3 regions of the Streptosporangium sp. NPDC004379 genome follow, and region 3 is predicted to be linked to each of the others. Evidence: predicted binding sites of a transcription regulator. Region 3 holds the regulator's gene; each other region holds the start of a gene.

Region 1 (5,371 bases), on a different contig from region 3:
GCGGCTCCGGCTCCTGTTTCCCGGGCTCCGGGTTCAGCTACTTCCAGCCGGTCGCAAAGATCCTCTCGACGTACGGCCTGACCCTGCTGACCGTCGACGGCACCCTGCGGCCGACCACGGGCACCTGCACCGGCTACCCCGACTCCGCCCAGAGCGTCCTTCCGGCGGGGCAGGCCGCCTACCGGCCCGTGAACCCCCGGAACCGGGCGAGGAGCGGCTACTACCGGTCGAGGACCGCCGGGACCCACTACGGCTGCGTGAACTCCAACGACGGCACCGACGTCGACCTGTACCTGGAGAAGTGGGCGGCCGGCTCCGGCTGGCGGACCGTCGCCTCCTCGGTCAGCCCGTACCCCTTCGAGACGATCACCTATGAGGGCACGCCCGGCTACTACCGCTACCGGGTGGTCGCCGTGGCGGGCGGCGGGCCCTTCCTCCTGGGGTACCGTCACCCGTGACGGGCCTTTTCACCGTCCGTCGTCCGGGGAATGACACGCGTCGTCTCGCACAGTGAGACATCTGGTCAGAACGCCCGGCGGCCGGGGTAAAGTGCGAGAGACCCGTTCATCGGGTCCACAACTTCATATTGCTCATCCAGAGGGGTGGAGGGACCGGCCCTGCGAAGCCCCGGCAACCCTCCCGGTTCAAACTCGCGACATGGCGGGGTCGGCCGGGACAGGTGCCAATTCCGGTCCGTGGCCAGGGTGGTCGCGGACGAAGATGAGGGAAAGGCCTCGCTTCATGGCGCTCGCAGAAACACGGATCCCCACCTCCGCCCCCGTCTCCGCCGGCACCGCGCCCGACGGCCGCTTCGGCCCCGCCGTGGCCCTCTCCTGCCGGGAGTGCGGCACCCGCTACGACCTCGGCCCGAGCTTCGCCTGTATCGAGTGTTTCGGCCCCCTGGAGATCGCCTACGACTTCGGGCGCGTCACGCGCGAGCAGATCGCCGCCGGTCCGGCGAACATCTGGCGCTACCGCGCGCTGCTGCCCGTCCCGGAGAACGTCGCCGCCCGGCCCAACACGGAGCCCGGCTGGACCAGGCTGGTCGACGCGGGCAACCTCGCCCGCGAGCTGGGCCTGCGCTCGCTGCACGTGAAGGACGACTCGGGCAACCCGACGCACTCGTTCAAGGACCGCGTGGTGGCCATCGCCGTCGAGGCGGCCCGCAACTTCGGCTTCCACACCCTGTCGTGCTCCTCCACCGGCAACCTCGCCGGCGCGGTGACCTCGGCCGCCGCCCGCGCCGGGTTGGACGCCTGCGTGTTCATCCCCGCCGACCTGGAGCAGGCCAAGATCGTCATGGCCTCGGTGTACGGCGGGAAGCTCGTCGGCATCGAGGGCACCTACGACGACGTCAACCGGTTCTGCTCGGAGCTCATCGGCGACGAGCTGGGTGAGCGGTGGGGCTTCGTCAACGTCAACCTGCGCCCGTACTACGCCGAGGGCTCCAAGACCCTGGCGTACGAGATCGCCGAGCAGCTCGGCTGGCGACTCCCCGACCAGATCGTCGTCCCGGTGGCGTCCGGCTCCCAGCTCACGAAGATCGACAAGGGGTTCAAGGAGCTGATCGCGCTCGGGCTCGTCGAGGAGAAGCCCTACCGGATCTTCGCCGCGCAGGCCGAGGGCTGCTCGCCGGTCTCGGCCGCCTACAAGGCGGGTCACGATGTGATCCGCCCGGTACGGCCGGACACGATCGCCAAGTCGCTGGCCATCGGCAACCCGGCCGACGGCCCCTACGTGCTGGACATCGCCCGGCGCACCGGCGGCGCGGTGGAGGACGTCACGGACGCCGAGATCGTCGCCGCGATCAGGCTGCTGGCCAGGACCGAGGGCATCTTCGCCGAGACCGCGGGCGGCGTCACGGTCGGCGTGCTGCGCAAGCTGGCCGCCGAGGGGCGGCTCGACCCCGACGCCGAGACCGTGGTGCTCAACACCGGTGACGGCCTGAAGACCCTCGACGCGGTGGCGGGCGAGGCCCGTCCCACCGCGGTCATCCGCCCCTCGCTTGACGAATTCCGCTCGGTCATCGCCTGAAATCACCGGAAAGGTGCTTAATAATGAGTGTCTCTGTACGGATTCCGACAATTCTCCGGACGTACACCGGTGGTGCGGCCGAGGTGAACGCCGAGGGTGAGACCCTCCGCGAGGTGCTGCGGAAACTCGACGCCGACTTCCCCGGGATCGGCGCCCGGATTCTCGACGACTCCGGCAAGATTCGCAGGTTCGTCAACGTCTATGTCGGCGATGAGGACGTCCGCTTCGCCGACAACCTGGACACCGCGACGCCGTCCGGCGTCCAGATCTCCATCATCCCGGCGGTCGCCGGGGGCTGACCCCGTCGTCCCCGCGCTCCGGGCCGCCGTCCCGTACGGCGCCCGCCGACGCCCGCTCCGGCCTGGCCGGGGCGGGTGTCGCGCTTTCGGGAGGATGTCCATATCGGCGCTTGTTGAAATAATGCAATATTTGATCAGCGGGCCCGATGGCAAAACTATGTTCTCGTGCTGCATTCGTACGTAAAGCGGCAGTTTGCTGGTTGACTCTGTTGCCCTACGGCGTACCACAGGTATGGTCGAGAACGATCGACGCAGGCGATGTGTCCGCCTCGGAGATTGAGGACGTCGCGAGAGGAATGGGCGATGTCCTCAAGTCCAGTAAGAGGAGTCGGAAGTGGCGCAAGGCACCGTCAAATGGTTCAACGCGGACAAGGGCTACGGCTTCATCGCGGTAGACGGTGGTAAGGATGTGTTCGTCCATTACTCCGCGATCATGATGGACGGCTATCGCGCACTCGAACAGGGCCAGCGGGTCGAGTTCGAGATCACCCAGGGGCAGAAAGGCCCGCAGGCGGAGTCCGTGAGGGCCGTCTGAGGCAGCCGTCCCCCCGGACGCGCAAAAGGGGCGCGCCGGACGGACCCCCGTGGCAGCGCAGTCCACGCGGGCCCTCGGCGCGCCGGCCCGGTCCACCGTGTCCCCTCGGAGGGCCGGGCCCTCGCCGTACCGGGGTCTCTCCGTGCCGGAGGCCCGAATCCGCCGGGACACGGCGGCCGGGATCCGGTCGCGCGGGGCGGTGGCCGGGGGCGAGACCGTGCGGGGCGTCCGCCGTAACGGGTCGTCGCGGGAGGCCGTCACCTCCCGGGCAGGTCAACGCGACGTCGCTTGCACTCGACAGGGTAGAGTGCTAAATAGTTTGTTGGCACTCACCGAGGGCGAGTGCCAACCCTGGATCGGGACGATGGGATCCGCCGAACGGAGTCGCGGATCCGAATGCCGTCGCGGGCGTCGGCTCGATCCGGTGCAAGCCACCCTGTGTTCGGGAGGTCTAGCCGTATGGCAGCCAAGATGATCGCGTTTGACGAGGACGCCCGGCGCGGTCTCGAGCGTGGTATGAACCAGCTCGCGGACGCCGTCAAGGTGACCCTGGGCCCGAAGGGCCGCAACGTCGTCCTGGAGAAGAAGTGGGGCGCCCCCACGATCACCAACGACGGTGTGTCCATCGCCAAGGAGATCGAGCTCGAGGACCCGTGGGAGAAGATCGGGGCCGAGCTCGTCAAGGAAGTCGCCAAGAAGACCGACGACGTCGCCGGTGACGGCACCACCACCGCCACCGTCCTCGCGCAGGCCCTGGTTCGCGAGGGTCTCCGCAACGTGGCCGCCGGCGCCAACCCGATGGGCCTGAAGAAGGGCATCGAGGCCTCCGTCGAGCGTGTCTCCGAGGAACTGCTCAAGCTCGCCAAGGACGTGGAGACGAAGGCGCAGATCGCCTCCACGGCCTCCATCTCCGCGGGCGACCCGCAGATCGGCGAGATGATCGCCGAGGCGATGGACAAGGTCGGCAAGGAAGGCGTCATCACCGTCGAGGAGAGCAACACCTTCGGCCTGGAGCTTGAGCTCACCGAGGGCATGCGCTTCGACAAGGGCTACATCTCGCCCTACTTCGTCACCGACCCGGAGCGTATGGAGGCCGTCCTCGACGACCCGTACATCCTCGTCGTCAACTCGAAGATCTCCGCGAACAAGGACCTCCTTCCCGTCCTCGACAAGGTCGTGCAGTCCGGCAAGCCGCTGCTGCTGATCTCCGAGGACGTCGAGGCCGAGGCCCTGGCGACCCTGGTCGTCAACAAGATCCGCGGTCTGTTCCGCTCGGTGGCCGTCAAGGCCCCCGGCTTCGGCGACCGCCGCAAGGCCATGCTGGGCGACATCGCCATCCTGACCGGCGCCCAGGTCATCAGCGAGGACATCGGCCTCAAGCTGGAGTCCACCACGCTCGACCAGCTCGGCCGGGCCCGCCAGGTCATCGTCACCAAGGACGAGACCACCATCGTCGACGGCGCCGGCGACGCCGAGCAGATCGCCGGCCGGGTCAACCAGATCCGCGCCGAGATCGAGAACACCGACTCCGACTACGACCGCGAGAAGCTCCAGGAGCGTCTCGCCAAGCTGGCCGGCGGCGTGGCCGTCATCAAGGCCGGCGCGGCGACCGAGGTCGAGCTCAAGGAGCGCAAGCACCGCATCGAGGACGCCGTCCGCAACGCGAAGGCGGCCGTCGAGGAGGGCATCGTCCCCGGCGGTGGCGTGGCGCTGCTGCAGGCGGGCGCCAAGGCGTTCGACAAGCTGGAGCTGACCGGCGACGAGGCCACCGGTGCCGCGATCGTCCGCAAGGCCCTGGAGGAGCCGCTGAAGCAGATCGCCGTCAACGCCGGCCTCGAGGGCGGCGTCGTGGTGGAGAAGGTGCGCAACCTCACCCCGGGTGAGGGCCTGAACGCCGCCACCGGCGAGTACGTCAACATGTTCGAGGCGGGCATCCTCGACCCGGCCAAGGTGACGCGTTCCGCGCTGCAGAACGCGGCGTCCATCGCGGCGCTGTTCCTCACCACCGAGGCCGTCATCGCCGAGAAGCCGGAGAAGACCCCGGCCGCTCCCGCGATGCCGGGCGGCGGCGACATGGACTTCTAGTCCATCGCCCCACGCGAACGAGAAAGGCGGCCCCGGATCCCCGGGGCCGCCTTTCCGCTTCTCTGCTTTCCCGCGACCCTTCCGCGCGCCTTCCGCGCGCCTTTCGCGGGCCGTGTCACGGCCGGGCCGACGCCGTACGCCACCCGGTCGCGGAGGGCGGGCGGCGTCAGCGCAGCCGGGCGGGCAGGTCGCGGGCGTGCAGGACGGTCAGAGAGGTGACCGCGCGGGTGAGGACCACGTAGAGACGGGCCAGGCCGCGCGGCTCGGCGTCCACGATGTCGGCCGGCTCGGTCACGATCACGTGGTCGTACTCCAGGCCCTTGGCCAGGGACGCCGGCACCACCAGCAGGCGGTGCTCCTCGACGGAGTCGGGGCCCAGCACCCGGTGGTCCAGGCCGGCCAGTGACGCCGACGCGGC
Region 2 (5,371 bases), on a different contig from region 3:
GCGGGGGCTTCGCCACCTACGCCAGGGCGCGCGAGGAGCGCATCGACCGGCTGGAGGAGCGGCGCCGCCGCTGGAACGAGGAGCACGCGAGGCTCAGGCGGCTGGTGGGCACCCTGCGGCAGACCGCGGCCGGCAACGACGCGGTCGCCTCGTCGTACCGGGCCGCGCGCACCCGGCTGAGCCGCTTCGAGGAGGCCGGCCCTCCGGAGCGTCCGCCCAGGGCGCAGAACGTGCGGATCCGGCTGCGTGGCGGCCGCACCGGCAAACGCGCCGTCGTCTGCGAGGACCTGGAGCTCACCGGCCTGATGCGGCCGTTCGGCACCGAGATCTGGTACGGCGAGCGCGTCGGGGTGCTCGGCTCCAACGGCTCGGGCAAGTCCGCCTTCCTGCGGCTGCTGGAGCAGGCCGCGGACGGCGCGGTGCCCGCGGTGCCGCACCGCGGCTCGGTGCGGCTCGGGGCACGGGTGGCGCCCGGCCTGTTCGTGCAGACCCACACCAGGCCGGACCTGCACGGGCGCACCCCGGCCGAACTGGTCATGGCCGGCCACGCGCTCACCCTGAACGACGCGATGGCCGCGCTGGCCCGCTACGAACTCGCCGCCGCCGGCGGCCAGCGGTTCGAGACCCTGTCGGGCGGCCAGCAGGCCCGGCTGCAGATCCTGCTTCTGGAACTGTCCGGCGCCACCCTGCTGCTGCTCGACGAGCCCACCGACAACCTGGACCTGGCCAGTGCCGAGGCGCTGCAGCAGGGCCTGGCCTCCTTCTCCGGCACCGTGCTGGCCGTCACCCACGACCGCTGGTTCGCCGCCGACCTCGACCGCTTCCTGGTCTTCGGCGCGGACGGGACCGTCTACGAGAGCGCCGAGCCGGTCTGGCACGAGGGCCGGGTCGAGCGCCCGCGCTGAGGCCGCGGACCGACATGCGACCTCGCGGAGACCGGCCGGGCCCGGAGCACCGGCCGCGTCGGCCGGGAAACGACGAGATCCCGCCCGATCAAACCGATCGGACGGGATCTCGTCAACCGCCTTCGGGCCATCTCGAGAACGGCCCTTCGGTGGAGCTATGGGGATTCGAACCCCAGACCTCCTCCATGCCATGGAGGCGCGCTACCAGCTGCGCCATAGCCCCTCGGTGCTCCGCCCGGCCTTCCGCCCGGCGGCACCAAGCCAGTGTATAGGACATCGGGCCGTAGGCCGTACTCGATAAGGCGCCGCCGGAACGGCGCGGCGCGACCCGGCGGCGCCTGATCGAGTACGGCGTGACGCCCGGCCGGCTCCGTGCCGCCGCGAGGAGCGGCACGGTTCAGTACGGCCCGGCGCGGCCCGGTACGGCCGGCCCGGCGCTCAGCCGAGGGTCACGGCCCGGCCGATCAGGTCGGCGAGCTCGCGCACGGAGACGTCCTCGGTGAGGGCGGCCAGCCGGGCGGCCTGCCGGGAGAGCTCCCCGGGGTCCGCCCCGGCGATCGGCTCGCGGGCGCGGAGGTACTCGGCGAACGCGGCCGCCACCACGTCCACCTGGAACCTCGGCGACGGCCCCTCCCACGGCGAGGCGGCCAGGTCGCCGGTCTCCACCGAGCGGCTGGTCTCGCCCGGGGCCCGGGTGTCGGGGTCCTGCCAGCGGACGGCGGCGGTGAGGAGCTGGCCGCCCGCCCCCTCGCGCAGCCGCACGTCGTACAGGGCCGTCACGGCGTGCCCGGGGCCGACCTCCCCGCCGTCCGCCGCGTCGTCGCGGAAGTCCTCGGCGGCGAGCCGGCGGTTCTCGTAGCCGACCAGCCGGTAGGACTCCACCGTCGAGGGGTTGAACACGACCTGTGCCTTGGCGTCGCGGGCCCGCAGGTCGAGGTTGGCGGCGAGCTGCTCGGCGAAGATCCGGCGGGCGTCGTCGGCCGTGCTGACGTAGACGGCGGCGCCGTCGCCGTTGTCGGCGAGCTGCTCCATGAGCTCGTCGCCGTACTCGCGGCCGACGCCGACGCACAGCAGGGTGATCCGCCGCCCGGCCTGCTCGGCCACCCGGTCCAGGATGCCCCGCCAGCTCGTCTCGCCGGTGTTGGCCAGGCCGTCGGAGAGCAGGATGACCCGGTTGGTCGCCGCGGGGCTGAAGCTCCGCGACGCCTCGGCGTAGCCGGCGGTCAGCCCGGACTCCAGGTTGGTGGTCCCCCGTACGGCCAGCCGGTCGACGGCGGCGTGCAGCCGGTCGCGGCCGCCCGCCGAGGTCATGGGGATGATCAGCTCGCCCTCTTCGCTGAAGGCGACGAGCGAGACCCGGTCCCCCGCCCCGAGCTGGTCGACGAGCGTGTGCAGGGCCTCGCGGACCAGGTCGAGCCTGCCGGGCTCGGCCATCGACCCGGAGACGTCGACCACGAAGGTCAGGTTCGCCGGGCGCCGGGCTCCCGCCTCCGCGCCGCGGGTCCGCAGTCCGACCCGGACCAGCGCGGCGCCGTTGCCCGGCACCCGGGCGCCGTCCACCTGGACGGTGAAGCCGTTGTCGGAGGGTTCCGGGTAGTCCTGCCGGAAGGAGTTGACGAACTCCTCGGGCCGGACCCGGGCCGCGTCCGGCCGCTGCCCCTCCTTCAGCAGCCGCCTGGCGTAGTCGTAGGACGCGGTGTCCACGTCGAGGGCGAAGGTGGAGATCTGCTCGGCGGTGGCGTCCCGCCGGCCGGAGGAGTCGTGCTCCTGGGAGACGGCCGGGGGCGCCTTCCCGGAGTCGCTCTCCGGGTGGGAGGCCGTGGGGGAATCCTGCCCCGTTCCGCCGCAGGCGGCGGCGAGCATCAGGAGGATCACGGCGAGGACGATGGCGAGCGGGCGCGGGTTCATGTCGCCTCCCTGGGGGGTACGCGTCACCTGTTACGACGGCCCCTGCCGCGTCCGCGCCGGACGCTTGACCCAAGCGAGTGCCAACCGTGCCCGGCGCGTGACCCGCGCGCCCGCCCGGCTTCCGAAATTCATAACGAATACCTGTATATCTGGAAAAAACAGACCATAAGATCTCTCACCATGCGTGTGTATCTCGGCCTGGCGGTCAGAAATCCGGGGGCGGCGATCCCTGAGGAGACGCTGCGCACCGTGCGGAACTCGATCGAGACCGCCTTCCCCGTCCCCCCCGAGGTCATCAGGGGCCGGGAGTGGCACCGTCCCGGGGTCTCGATGTTCGCCTGGACCAACGAGCCCGACGACTCCCGCAAGCCTTCCCTGCTGGTGACCGGGCCGGACCGGGTGACCGGGGTGAACGGCTACCTCGCCGCGCCCGGCGAGGTGGACCGGCTGGCCGGCGCGGCCCACCTGGACACCCAGGCGGTGAGCGGGTGCTTCGCGGTGTTCCGGGCGACCGCGGTAGAGCTGTCGGCCGCCACGGCGATCCACCGCGCGAGCCCCGTCTACCACGCGGAGACGCCCGACCTGCACATCGTCGGCAGCCGGGCGCTGCTGGTGCACCTCGCCGCCACGGGCGAGCGGGTCGAGTGGGACGTCCTCGCGCTGCAGTCGATGGTGCGCCAGGGTTACTTCCTGTCCGACGAGACCCCCTACCGCGGGGTGAGCGCGCTGCCCCCGGCCTCGGTCCTCACCGTCGCGGGCGGGCACCGTACGATCACCGGGAGCCGGCTGCCCACCGCCGGGCCCGCGCCCGTCTCGCGCAGGCAGAAGAAGGCGCTGGTGGAGGAGCTGGCCGACGCCCTGCTCGCGACCGTGGAGCCGCTGCGCGCGGCCGGTGAGCCGGTGAACCTGGCCCTGACCGGCGGCCGCGACAGCCGCCTTGTCGCATCGGTGCTGCACGCGGCCGGCATCCCGCTGCGCGCCACCACCAACGGCCTGGACGCCCACCCCGACGTGATCATCGCCGGGCGGATCGCCCAGGCGCTCGGCATCGAGCACAAGGTCATCCCCCCGGCCCGCGCGGAGAAGAAGGACGCCATCGTCGTCGAGCACCCGCTGGCGCGGGCGTACGAGACGCTGCGGGCGTGCGAGGGCATGACGTCGGCCTACGAGTCGATCGTCGGCTACCTGCCCTACAACGCCAGGCCCACCATGTCGGGGCAGAGCGGGGAGATCCTGCGGGCGGGGGGGTTCCTTCTGCTGCAGTCCGACCTGAGCGCCGAGGCGCTCCGCCGCCGGATCGACACGACGTTCCTGCGGGAGAAGGCGCTGTTCCGCGAGGAGGCGAACGAGCACGCCCTCGGGCTGGCCCGCCCCTGGCGGGAGCGGCCGCCCCTGGAGGCGCTCGACCACATGTACATCGCCTACAAGGTCGGCCGCTGGCAGGCCGGGTCGCGCGCCGGGGCCCACCGCCGGGGCGACCCCGTCTGGCCGTTCCTCGACAACCGGGTGGTGCGGGCGGCGCTGGGCCTGGACCAGCTCTGGCGGTTGTCGGAGGAGGTCATCTACGAGCTCATCGGCCGGCTCGCGCCGCCGCTCCGGCGCATCCCGATCGAGGGCAAGGCGTGGCGGTTCACCGCGGGGAGGCGCTACTACCCCTGGCAGCGCAGGCCGCAGACGCTGTCGGCGCCGAAGACCGGCGGCGGCGGGTGGAACTGGCGGACGAGCCCCGGGGAGGAGCTGACCGGCCTGCTGCGCGACCACGTGCTCGGCCACCTCGACCTGCTGGAGCCGATCGTGAACCCCGACGCGGTACGCGCGCTGTTCGACGGTCCGGTGCTGAAGAAGCCCACCCAGGTCTGGCATCTCTACACCGTGGCCACGATGCTGTCCGGCGCCTACCCGGGCAAGGCCCCCGAGGGACTGGAACCGGTCACCATCCCGATTCCGTCCTGAGCCCGGCACGCCGTCCGCGGGCCCGCCGGGCCGGTCACTTAAAATCACCTCTGGACAACGAGGAGTTTTCCCACTTTATTGGTAGGGTATCTGAACCGGCTCAGGAGTCCGCGATGGCACTCATCCAGCCCGATCCCACCTTCTATCCGTCCGCCCGCGAGGCCATGCTCGCGCCCCGGGAGGAACTCGCCTACGTCGCCCTGCTCGACGCGGAGGGCGGCGGGCGCCCCGACGCGATCGCCACCGTCGACCTGTCCGACGGGTCGATCGCCGCCACACTCGACATGCCGGTCCCCGGCGACGAGCTCCACCACTTCGGCTGGAACGTGTGCAGCGCGGCCCTGTGCCCGTACGCGCCGCACCCGCACGTCGAGCGGCGCTACCTCGTCGTGCCGGGACTGCGCTCCAGCAGGATCCACATCCTCGACGTCGGGGACGACCCGAGGCGTCCCCGGATCGTCAAGACGATCGAGCCCGAGACGATCTTCGCCAGAACGGGCTACAGCCGCCCGCACACCGTCCACTGCGGCACCGACGCGATCTACGTCAGCGCCCTCGGCGACGTGAACGGCGACGCCCCCGGGGGGATCTTCACCCTCGACCAC
Region 3 (5,371 bases):
CCCCGGCCTCGGTCATCATCTCCACGGCCAGCTCGCCCCGGTCGCCCTTGGGCAGGCCCTGGACGACGACCAGGCGGGGACGCGGCGCGGGCACCTCGTAGCGGCGCAGCACCCGCACCCGCAGGGAGTCCTTGCCGGCGTCGTCCACCACGCACTCCGCCACGACGCCCGCGCCGTCGGTCACGTCGAGCCGTTCCCCGGCACGCAGCCGCCGTACGGCCGCCGCGTGCCTGCCCTCCGGACCGGCGAGCGTGAACCCCTCCCGGCCCAGATCGGCCGCGTCGGCCAGGAAGACCGGCGCCGTCATGCGGCGGGGACGCCGCGGCGGGTCCGGCGGGCGCCGCCCGCGACCCCCCGGAGGACGCCGCTGCGGGCCGGACAGGCGCCGCCCGCGACCCCCGGCAGGACGCCACGGCGGACCCGGGAGGCCCCGCCCGCGGCTCCCCGGAGGGCGCCGGGGACCGCCGGGTCAGCGGCCATTGAAGGCGTCCCGCAGGCGGGAGAAGAAGCCCTGCTGGCCCGGCGCGAACTTGCCGGGCGGGCGCTCCTCGCCGCGCAGCCTGGCGAGCTCGCGCAGCAGCTCCTCCTGTGCGGGGTCGAGCTTGACGGGGGTCTCGACGTTGATGTGGACCAGCAGGTCTCCGCGGCCGGTCTCGTTGAGCCGCTGGACGCCGCGGCCGTAGAGCGGAATCGTCTGGCCGGACTGGCTGCCGGGCCGGATGTCCAGCTCCTCGGTGCCGTCGAGGGTCTCCATGACCAGGACGGTGCCGAGCGCGGCGGCCGTCATCGGGATCTGCACGGTGCAGTGCAGGTCGTCGCCCCGGCGCTCGAAGACCTCGTGCGGCCGCTCGACGATCTCTAGGAACAGGTCGCCGGGCGGGCCGCCGCCGGGGCCGACCTCGCCCTCGCCGGCGAGCTGGATGTGGGTGCCGTCCTCGACGCCCGCGGGGATGCGGACCTTGATGGTCCGCCGGGTGCGGACCCGGCCGTCACCGGAGCACTCCTGGCAGGGGTTGCGGATGATCGAGCCGAACCCGCCGCACTGGGGGCAGGGCCGGGACGTCATGACCTGGCCGAGGAAGGACCGGGTGACCTGGGAGACCTCACCGCGGCCGTGGCACATGTCGCAGGTGTCGGGGTGGGTGCCGGGCGCGGCGCCCGCACCCGAGCAGACCTCGCAGAGCACGGCGGTGTCGACGACCAGCTCGCGGGTGGTGCCGAAGGCCGCCTCGCGCAGGTCCAGCTCCACCCGGATGGTGGCGTTGCGGCCCCGGCGGGCGCGCGAGCGCGGCCCGCGACCGCCGCCGCCGGCCGCCGCGCCGAAGAAGGCGTCCATGATGTCGCTGAACGGGAAGCCCGCGCCGAAGCCCCCGGCGCCCGCGCCCCCGCCGGGAGCGAACGGATCGGCACCCATGTCGTACATCTGCCGCTTGCTGGGATCGGACAGGACCTCGTAGGCCTGCGTGATCTCCTTGAACCTCTCCTGTGTCTCAGGATCGGGGTTCACATCGGGGTGCAGCTCGCGCGCCAGCCTGCGGTAGGCCTTCTTGATCTCCTCCGCACTGGCGTCACGGCGTACCCCGAGGGTGCCGTAGTAGTCGCTCTTAGCCACTTAGTTGACCTCTTAGGATGCAGCCAGGATCTGGCTGACGTAGCGTGCCACCGCGCGCACCGCGCCCATCGTGACCGGGTAGTCCATTCGCGTCGGGCCCAGCACGCCGAGCCGGGCCAGTTGCTTGTCTCCCGAACCGTACCCGGCGGCGACGATGGACGTGCCCTGGAGACCGGTGTAGGGGTTCTCCGAGCCGATCCGCACCGTCAGCGCCGACAGGTCCGAGGTTTCTCCGAGCAGGCGCATCAGCACGACCTGCTCCTCCAGGGCCTCCAGGACGTCGCGGAGACCGACGCTGAAGTCGGCTCCCGCGAGGTTGGCGGCCCCGGCGAAGACGATCTTCTCATCGTGCCGTTCGACCAGCGACTCCAGCAGCACCGACAGGATCGTGGTGGCGAACGGGCGGTCCTCGATCGGAAGCCCCGAGGGCAGGTCGGCGACCTTGTCGGGGACCTTGGCCAGCCCGCAGCCGTCGAGCGAGGCGTTGAGCGTCGCGCGCAGGTGCGCGACGCGGGTCTCGTCGACCCCCTCGGGCAGCTCGACGACGCGCTGCTCGACCCGGCCGGTGTTGGTGATGAGGACGAACATCAGCCGCCGCTCGTTCAGCGGGACCAGCTCGACGTGCCGGACCGTGGAGTGCGTCAGCGTGGGGTACTGCACCACGGCGACCTGGCGGGTGAGCTGCGCCAGCAGCCGCACCGTGCGGGTCACGACGTCGTCGATGTCCACCGCGCCGGCGAGGAAGCTCTCGATCGCTCTCCGCTCCGCGCCCGACAGCGGCTTGACCTGGGAGAGCCGGTCCACGAACAGCCGGTAGCCCTTGTCGGTGGGCACCCGCCCCGCGCTGGTGTGCGGCTGGGCGATGTATCCCTGCTCCTCCAGCACCGCCATGTCGTTGCGGATGGTGGCGGGCGAGACGCCGAGGTTGTGCCGCTCGGCGAGTGCCTTCGACCCCACCGGCTCGTTGGTGGACACGTAGTCCTCGACGATGGCCCGAAGCACCGCAAGCCTGCGGTCATCGACCAACGTGCTCACCTCCTTGCCCTGCGCCGAACCGGGAACGCGGAGTCTGGCACTCTGTGTTCCCGAGTGCCAAGTGTACGGCTCCTGCCGACGGGGTGCGATAAGGCGGCGGCCCTTTGCTAGCGTCCTCTGGATCGGTGAGGCGTGAGGAGGTGCGGTCGGCGTGTACGAGCGCGACGTGCTGGCGGGGAACTGGCGGCGTCCGGGCAGGGGGAGGATCCCGCAGGTCCCCGCCGAGATCGACCTGGTCGTGGAGGACGCCGACGGCGGATTCTGCGGCGCCGTGGTGGCCTGCGACAAGGAATCCGTCACCCTGGAGGACCGCTTCGGGCGGCGGCGCGTGTTCCCGCTGGAACCCGCCGCGTTCCTGCTGGAGGGCCGGGTCGTGACCCTGGTACGGCCGGCCGCCGCGCCCCGCGCCCCGCGGCGCAGCGCCTCCGGCTCCATCGCCGTGGAGGGCCTGCGGGCCCGGGTGGCCAGGGAGAGCCGGATCTACGTCGAGGGCGTGCACGACGCCGCGCTGGTGGAGAAGGTCTGGGGTCACGACCTGCGCGTCGAGGGTGTGGTGGTGGAGTACCTCGAAGGGGTCGACCACCTGCCGGAGATCGTCGAGGAGTTCGAGCCGGGCCCGGAGCGCCGCCTGGGCGTGCTGGTCGACCACCTGGTCGCCGGGTCCAAGGAGAGCCGGATCGCCGACCGGGTGGCCTCGCCGTACGTGCTGGTGGCCGGGCACCCGTTCGTGGACGTCTGGCAGGCGGTCAAGCCGTCGGTGCTGGGCATCGGCGCCTGGCCGCGGGTGCCGCGCGGCGTGCCGTGGAAGGAGGGGGTCGTCGCCGCCCTGGGCTGGGACCTCGCCCCGGCCGACGCCTGGCGGCGCATCCTCGGCTCGGTCACCACCTACGCCGACCTGGAGCCGGAGCTCCTCGGCCCGGTCGAGCGGCTCATCGACTTCGTGACCGCCCCGCCGGAGGACGTCTGAGACCGGCCGTGACCGGCCGAGCCCGCCGCCGTCCCCGCCGGGGCCGGGCGCGGCCGGCGAGGTCCACGGGATGACGGCCGAGACCGGAGCCCGGCGCGACCGGCGAGGTTCGCGGGATGACGGCCGAGACCGGGCCCGGTGCGGCCAGGTGAGGTCAGGTGAGGTCGCGGACCAGGGCGTCGGCCAGCAGCCGGCCGCGCAGCGTCAGCACCGCCCGGCCCGCCTTGAACGGCTCGACCTCCAGCAGCCCGTCGGCCAGCGCCCGGGCGGCCACCGGCGGCCGCTCGATCTCCGCCAGGGGGAAGCCCCGGGCGAGCCGCAGCTCCAGCATCAGCCGCTCGACCGCCCGGTCCTCGTCCGACAGCACCTCGCGGGCGTGGGCGGGTGAGACGCCCTCGGCCAGGCGGCGGGCGTAGGCGGCCGGGTGCTTGACGTTCCACCAGCGGGTGCCGCCCACGTGGCTGTGCGCGCCGGGGCCGACGCCCCACCAGTCGCCGCCGGTCCAGTAGAGCAGGTTGTGCCGGCAGCGCGCGGCCTCCGAGGTCGCCCAGTTGGACACCTCGTACCACTCGAAACCCGCCTCGGCGAGCATGACGTCGGCGATGAGGTAGCGGTCGGCCGCCACGTCGTCGTCGGGCATCGGCAGCTCACCGCGCCTGATCCTGGCCGCCAGGCGGGTGCCGTCCTCCACGATCAGCGAGTAGGCCGACACGTGGTCGGGCCCCGCCTCGATCGCCGCGGCCAGCGAGGTCCGCCAGTCGTCGTCGCTCTCACCGGGCGTGCCGTAGATCAGGTCGAGGTTGACGTGGCCGAACCCGGCCTCCCTCGCCTCCCGTACGGCGTGCGCCGCCCGGCCCGGGGTGTGGCGGCGCTCCAGCACCCGCAGCACGTGCTCGCGGGCGCTCTGCATGCCGAAGCTCACCCGGGTGAACCCTCCGTCGCGCAGTCCGGCGAGGTAGGCGCGGTCCACCGACTCCGGGTTGGCCTCGGTGGTCACCTCGGCGCCGGGGGCGAGCCCGAACTCCTCGTCGATGGCGCCGAGGATGCGGACCAGGTCGGCCGCGGGCAGCAGGGTGGGGGTGCCACCGCCGAAGAACACCGTCTCGACCGGCAGGTCGGCGTCGCCGAGGGCGGCCCGCGCCCGCCGCACCTCCGCGACGGCGGTCGCGGCGTAGTCGGCGTGCGAGGCGCCGGGACCCAGCTCGGAGGCGGTGTAGGTGTTGAAGTCGCAGTAGCCGCAGCGGGTCACGCAGAACGGCACGTGGACGTAGAAGCCGAACGGCCGCTCACCGAGCCCGCGCAGCGCGCTGCCGGGGAGCCGGCCCGAGGCCGGTACGGGGTCGCCGTCGGGAAGTGTGGATGGCACGGGTCAAGTCTGCCGCCCCGGGGCAGGTGCCCGGTACGGCGCCGCCCGCCGCCCGGGTGTCCCGCCGTACGCGCCGGGCACGGGGACCCCGCCCGGGGCCCGGTGTGCGCGGCGGTCACCGGGATCCCGTCCGCCGCTCCCCCGCCGGCGGGCGGCGCCGTCCCTACTTCTTGGCCTTGTCGACGGAGGATTCGGTGGACAGCGCGGCGACGAAGGCCTCCTGGGGGACCTCCACCCGGCCGACCATCTTCATCCGCTTCTTGCCTTCCTTCTGCTTCTCCAGCAGCTTGCGCTTACGGGAGATGTCGCCGCCGTAGCACTTGGCGAGGACGTCCTTGCGGATGGCGCGGATGTTCTCGCGGGCGATGACCCGGGCGCCGATCGCGGCCTG

What was found. Region 3 encodes HrcA, which represses chaperone genes, less so after heat shock. Its sites were predicted from a motif close to TTGGCACTCTCNNNNNGAGAGTGCCAA; they were not measured.
Region 1: a site for HrcA is predicted at 3,191-3,217, ahead of groL (chaperonin GroEL). Genes of this name have one in related genera too.
Region 2: a site for HrcA is predicted at 2,871-2,897, ahead of ACFYSC_RS31965 (von Willebrand factor type A domain-containing protein). Genes of this name have one in related genera too.

What each region holds. Positions count from the first base shown of each region.
Region 1 covers NZ_JBIAMC010000002.1:660,010-665,380, reverse strand. The annotation lists gene ACFYSC_RS07120 (alpha-lytic protease prodomain-containing protein) at 1-458, shown strand, start outside; SAM riboswitch class I at 588-727, shown strand; gene thrC (threonine synthase) at 742-2,034, shown strand; gene ACFYSC_RS07110 (MoaD/ThiS family protein) at 2,058-2,333, shown strand; gene ACFYSC_RS07105 (cold-shock protein) at 2,668-2,868, shown strand; gene groL (chaperonin GroEL) at 3,328-4,953, shown strand; gene ACFYSC_RS07095 (HelD family protein) at 5,120-5,371, opposite strand, start outside.
Region 2 covers NZ_JBIAMC010000020.1:76,456-81,826, reverse strand. The annotation lists gene ACFYSC_RS31975 (ATP-binding cassette domain-containing protein) at 1-905, shown strand, start outside; tRNA gene ACFYSC_RS31970 (tRNA-Ala) at 1,056-1,128, opposite strand; gene ACFYSC_RS31965 (von Willebrand factor type A domain-containing protein) at 1,344-2,813, opposite strand; gene ACFYSC_RS31960 (asparagine synthase-related protein) at 2,994-4,766, shown strand; gene ACFYSC_RS31955 (selenium-binding protein SBP56-related protein) at 4,880-5,371, shown strand, end outside.
Region 3 covers NZ_JBIAMC010000001.1:674,515-679,885, forward strand. The annotation lists gene ACFYSC_RS03000 (16S rRNA (uracil(1498)-N(3))-methyltransferase) at 1-307, opposite strand, end outside; gene dnaJ (molecular chaperone DnaJ) at 470-1,612, opposite strand; gene hrcA (heat-inducible transcriptional repressor HrcA) at 1,625-2,638, opposite strand; gene ACFYSC_RS03015 (DUF3097 domain-containing protein) at 2,799-3,614, shown strand; gene hemW (radical SAM family heme chaperone HemW) at 3,769-4,980, opposite strand; gene lepA (translation elongation factor 4) at 5,144-5,371, opposite strand, start outside.